Catalinimonas alkaloidigena: one gene and its partner. The protein of the gene in region 1 interacts with the protein of each later gene in a pairwise test. Links are inferred from orthologs where the notes say so. Each region holds a gene or a part of one and is shown on either strand. Other genes may lie near its edges.

Region 1 (2,781 bases):
AGAAGTACGCGCGCTGCTGTTTGCCGTTAAGGCGGTGAAACACGCCAAGTCGAATACCATTGTGCTGGCACGCGAAAACCAACTGATTGCCAGCGGCGTGGGACAGACGTCCCGGGTCGATGCCCTGAAACAAGCCATTGAAAAAGCCCGTCATTTCGGCTTCTCGCTCGAAGGTGCTGTGATGGCCTCCGATGCCTTCTTCCCGTTCCCCGACTGTGTAGAAATCGCCCACGAGGCCGGAATACGCGCGGTGGTGCAGCCCGGTGGCTCCATCCGCGATCAGGATTCCATCGATTTCTGCAACGCGCACGGCATGGGCATGGTGCTGACCGGCGTGCGTCACTTCAAGCACTAATCTTTCTAAAAGTCAAGTCTGAGCTTCTCGGCGGCGTAATGTTTTCAAAAAAGGGCATCGCTTCTTTTTCCAACATTACATTACGTTCGCCGAGGGTTTATTTCTAAATTTACGATATACGTGATCTATAAACGCCTTAAAATGAAGTAGAAACGAAGATACTTGCAGATTTTCTTGGCGACGCTTGTCGAACAATGTGAAAAAACTTTCTAATTTTGGAAACCTCCCAACAAGACCGGAAAATGGGCAGATCTACCCTTAGAAACGTGCAAAATCCGCTAATTTTGTCGACGTTACTTTCTGCCAAAGCACTGGTGAAGTCAGTTGACACAACTTCTTCGGGGTTGCCTAGCGGTGGGGAGGATTTAGTCACATATCGACAACACCAACTACTCCTGTGGGATTCTTTGATTTCTTTTCCAGCGATATAGCGATCGACCTGGGTACCGCGAATACCCTCGTAATTCACAAAGACAAGATTGTGGTGGACGAACCGTCCATCATCGCCATCGACAAAACAACGAGCAAAGTGCTGGCCATCGGCAAGAGGGCCATGCAGATGCACGAAAAAACGCACGAAAACATCAAGACCATCCGCCCGTTGAAAGACGGCGTGATCGCTGACTTTACGGCCGCCGAGCAGATGATTCGCGGCATGATCAAGCTGATCAACGTAGGCAAGATGGGGCTGTTTTCGCCGTCGCACCGGATGGTAATCTGCATCCCGTCGGGCATCACCGAGGTAGAAAAACGGGCCGTAAAAGACTCGGCCGAACACGCCGGTGCCAAAGAGGTCTACATGATCTACGAACCCCTGGCGGCGGCCATCGGGATCGGGATCGACATCGAGCAACCCGTGGGATCGATGATCGTCGATATAGGCGGAGGGACCACCGAAATTGCGGTTATTGCCCTCTCCGGCATTGTTTGTGACCAGTCGATCCGCATCGCGGGCGATGTGTTCACCAAAGACATTCTCGACTACATGCGTCGGCAGCACAACCTGCTGATCGGGGAGCGCTCGGCCGAACGGGTCAAAATCGAAGTCGGTTCAGCACTGACCGAGCTGGACAACCCTCCGGCCGATTACGAAATTCGGGGACGCGACCTGATGACCGGTATTCCGAAGGTGATCAAAGTGAGCTACTCGGAAATTGCGTTCGCACTCGACAAGTCCGTTTCGAAAATCGAAGAAGCGGTGCTGAAAGCCCTGGAGATTTCGCCCCCCGAGTTGTCGGCCGACATTTACGAAAACGGAATTCACCTGACCGGTGGCGGTGCCATGCTGCGTGGCCTCGACAAGCGTCTGGCCCTGAAAACCAAACTCCCGATCCACATTGCCGACGACCCGCTGCGTGCCGTTGTGCGCGGAACCGGCATTGCGCTGAAAAATCTCGACAATTTCAAAAGTGTACTTATCCAGTAACGCTTGGCCGTTACGCCGGTTGGGCACTTTGTCGATACGATGATGCCTGTTTCTAACCCACGATCTGGCAATCATGCAGCAGCTTTTTCAGTTACTTTTCCAATATCGGCTCTTCCTGATGTTTCTCCTGCTGGAGGCCATTTGTGGGTGGTTGATCGTGCGGAACAATCCTTACCAGAGTGCTGCGTTTCACCACACGTCGAGTACCCTTACCGGCGATGTCCTGACGTTCAGTAACAGTACCAAAGAGTTTCTGGAATTAACGACGACCAACCAGCAGCTGGCGGCAGAAAACGCCCGGTTGCGGTTCGAGTTGGAGCAGGTACGGTTACAAACGTTGCCGATCCGGACCGACACGCTCACACAGCGCGATTCGATGCGCGATTCGCTCCATATAGAGCTGCCACCGTTCCAGTTTGCGTCCGACACGGTTGTGCCGCAATACGTATTCAGAACGGCCAAAGTCATCAATAACTCCGTCCGTCGCTTCAAAAACTACCTGACCATCAACCGGGGGACCGACGACGGCATTCGCCCCGGAATGGGTGTGGCCTCGTCACAGGGCGTGGTGGGGCGCGTGAAAGCTAGTTCCAAACATTTCTCGACCGTGACGTCTGTACTGCATACCGACATGACGGTATCGGCCCAGATTCAGGGCGAAAACGCGTTCGGGTCCATCAGTTGGGACGGTACCGACCCGCAGCGCGTCCAGCTCAACTACATTCCGCGACACATTCAGATCGAAGTGGGCGACACGATCGTGACCACGGGGTACAGCACCCTCTTTCCGCCGTACATGGCGATCGGCACCATCCAGGATGTAAACATTGACGATAACCAAACGTTTTACGACATCGATGTGACGTTATTCAATGATTTACAGACAGTTACTTACGTATACGTAATCGAGAATTTATTGCAGGAAGAGCAGGATTCGCTCGAGCAAGTCAGTATGCAATAGGCAATACATGAACAGCAGTCGATTTATTACCCAGGTTTT
Region 2 (2,934 bases), on another replicon or contig:
CCGGATTAAAAAGCAGGTGAAGCTGGCCATATGGGCTTTAGTTTTGCCTGTATTCATTGGGTTTGTCGAAAAAAAGCAACACGATCGGTTCTGCAGAGACCTCCATATTCGGCTGGACCATAACTTTGAGCACTACTTCATCAACGATGAAGACATCAAAGACATGCTGGCCGGTCATGCACCGGGTGGGCGGCTCACCAATCTTTTTCAGGAACGTAGTCATGCCATCAACCTGCGTAGCCTCGAACAGACGTTAGATGCCAATCCGTTCGTACAGCGAGCAGAAGTTTCGCGCAACCTGGATGGTGGGCTGCGAGTCGACATCGAACAGATCAATCCCATTGCCCGGGTGCTTTGGCCCAACGGCGAAGACCTCTACGTGAGTCAGGAAGGGAAGCTGATTCCCATGTCGCCTCACTACACTGCTCGCGTATTGTTGGTGGAAGGGCCGCCGAAGTGGCCTTCGGTCAGTTTGACGCAACAGCCGTATACCGCCTCGTTGCTCCAACTGCTGCAGTACATTTATAACGATGCATTCTGGCGGGCTCAAATTGCACAGGTGCGTGTCTTACCCGACGGGGAAGTGCAGCTGTATCCGCAGGTAGGCAGGCAAACGATTGAGCTGGGTGCGCCCGAACAACTGGAGTCGAAGTTTAAGCGGCTGCAGATTTTTTATAAGAAAATTCTTCCGGCCAAAGGTTGGAATACCTACCGTCGGATCAATGTAAAATACGAGAACCAGATCATCTGTGAATAACCTCATAACCTATGCAAAAAGATAAAATCGTAGCAGGACTTGATATTGGCACTACCAAAATCTGCGCGGTCGTTGGCAAGCAGAACGAATACGGGAAGTTGGAAATTCTTGGGATGGGAACGGCCGTGTCGGAAGGCGTGAACCGTGGGATGATTACCAATATCGATAAGACCGTTACAGGAATTGCGCAGGCGATGCAGGAAGCTGAACGGCAGTCGGGTGTGGATATCGGGGAAGTAAACGTAGGAATTGCTGGGCAACACATCAAAGGGTCGATGCACCACGGCAGCATCACCCGGAGCTCTAACGAGGATGAGATCAAGGTAGAGGACGTCAACCGTCTGACCAACGATATGTACCGGACCGTGACGCCGGCGGGTACCAAAATCATCCACGTCATTCCGCAGGATTATACGGTCGATTACGAGTCGGGCATCAAAGACCCGGTCGGCATGTCGGGCGTGAAGATCGAAGGCGACTTCCAGATCATCACGGCACATTCCAATGCCATTAACAACCTGCACCGTTGCGTGCGTAAAGCGAACCTGGAAATCGACAACCTGATGCTGGAGCCGATTGCGTCCAGCCTGGCTGTGCTGACGGCCGAAGAGAAAGAGGCGGGCGTGGCGCTGATCGACATCGGGGGCGGCACGACCGACATCGCCATTTTCTACGACAACATTCTGCGCCATACGGCCGTGATCCCGTTCGGGGGCAACATCATCACCTCCGACATCAAGCAGGGCTGCATGGTGATGCAAAACCAGGCCGAACTGCTCAAGACCCGTTTCGGACACGCGCTGGCCGAAGAGGCGCGCGACAACGAAGTGGTGTCGATTCCGGGCCTGCGCAACCGCCCGCCGAAAGAAGTGTCGGTCAAAAACCTGGCCTACATCATCGAAGCGCGGATGGAAGAAATCGTCGAACTGATCCACACCGAGCTGATCATGTCGGGGCTGTTGAACCGCCTGGCCGGAGGGCTGGTGGTAACCGGCGGGGGCGCACAATTGCAAGGCGTGCAGCCGCTGTTCGAACTGATGACCGGCCTGGACACGCGCATCGGGTACCCGAACGAACACCTGAGCCGCGGGAAGGTCGAGGACATCAAGAGCCCGCAATTTGCCACTGCTGTGGGGCTGGTGCTGTCGGGTTTCCGTTCCGTCGACGACCGGCAGAACTACTACTCGGAAGTGCAGAGCCAGCAGACGCCCGACCGCAACACCAAGCGGGAAAAAACCGAGAAAACCGGGTCGGATTTCTTCCGGCGGTTCCTGGATCGCACGCGCGACCTGCTGATCGACGACCTGGACAACAAAGGCGAGTATTAATTTTATTGAACGAGAAATGCCTTCGGAAACCCCAGAAAACGGGCCTCCGGAGGTGGTAAAACATAAAGTCGCATATGATGGATAAATCATTTCGATTTGAAATGCCCGAGCGAGATCGGTCAATCATCAAGGTGATCGGCGTAGGGGGCGGTGGCAGCAACGCCATCAATCACATGTTCAACCAGGGCATCAAAGATGTCGACTTCGTGGTGGTCAATACCGATGCCCAGGCCCTGAAAAACAGCCCGGTCCCGAATCGCCTGCAAATTGGTGCGGGCCTGACCGAAGGGCTGGGAGCCGGTGCCAATCCGGAGCGCGGACGCGACGCCGCGCTCGAAAGTCAGGAACAGATCCGCGAGTTTCTGGACGACGGCACCAAAATGGTGTTCATCACGGCCGGGATGGGCGGTGGTACCGGAACGGGAGCCGCGCCGGTCATTGCCCGCATCGCGAAAGATCTGGAGATTCTGACGGTCGGCATTGTTACGGCCCCTTTTCTTTTCGAAGGACGGAAAAAGCGCCAGCAGGCTGATCTGGGAATCGCCGAACTCCGCGCCAACTGCGATACGGTACTGGTGATCCTCAACGACAAGCTGCGCGAAATTTTCGGCAACCTGTCGATCAGCCAGGCCTTCGCCCAGGCCGACAACGTATTGACCACGGCTGCCAAAGGCATCGCCGAGATCATCACCGTGCCGGGCTACGTCAACGTTGACTTTGAAGACGTCAAGACCGTCATGCGCGACTCAGGAGCCGCCGTGATGGGATCGGCCACCACGTCGGGCGACAGCCGGGCGAGCCGGGCGGCCGAACAGGCCCTCGCATCGCCGCTGCTGAACGAAAAAGACA

What was found. The genes of interacting proteins can lie anywhere in the genome.
Region 2: the proteins of BLR44_RS19095 (region 1) and ftsA interact in binary tests that used the Escherichia coli proteins (3 or more experiments, as listed by UniProt). The link is inferred for Catalinimonas alkaloidigena from one-to-one orthologs.

Annotation. Positions count from the first base shown.
Region 1 is NZ_FNFO01000008.1:153,973-156,753, reverse strand. What follows is about bases 10-2,766. They hold BLR44_RS19095 (rod shape-determining protein), read left to right. Parts: upstream 10-752; coding sequence 753-1,781; downstream 1,782-2,766. Other genes in these bases: BLR44_RS19085 (hypothetical protein), read left to right, coding at 2,750-2,766; mreC (rod shape-determining protein MreC), read left to right, coding at 1,855-2,742; purH (bifunctional phosphoribosylaminoimidazolecarboxamide formyltransferase/IMP cyclohydrolase), read left to right, coding at 10-355. Outside these bases: more of purH, read left to right, coding at 1-9; more of BLR44_RS19085, read left to right, coding at 2,767-2,781. UniProt on the Escherichia coli protein: Forms membrane-associated dynamic filaments that are essential for cell shape determination. Acts by regulating cell wall synthesis and cell elongation, and thus cell shape.
Region 2 is NZ_FNFO01000005.1:330,982-333,915, reverse strand. Bases 17-2,926 are described here. They hold ftsA (cell division protein FtsA), read left to right. Parts: upstream 17-768; coding sequence 769-2,085; downstream 2,086-2,926. Other genes in these bases: ftsZ (cell division protein FtsZ), read left to right, coding at 2,160-2,926; BLR44_RS15090 (cell division protein FtsQ/DivIB), read left to right, coding at 17-757. Also shown: more of BLR44_RS15090, read left to right, coding at 1-16; more of ftsZ, read left to right, coding at 2,927-2,934. UniProt on the Escherichia coli protein: Essential cell division protein that assists in the assembly of the Z ring. May serve as the principal membrane anchor for the Z ring.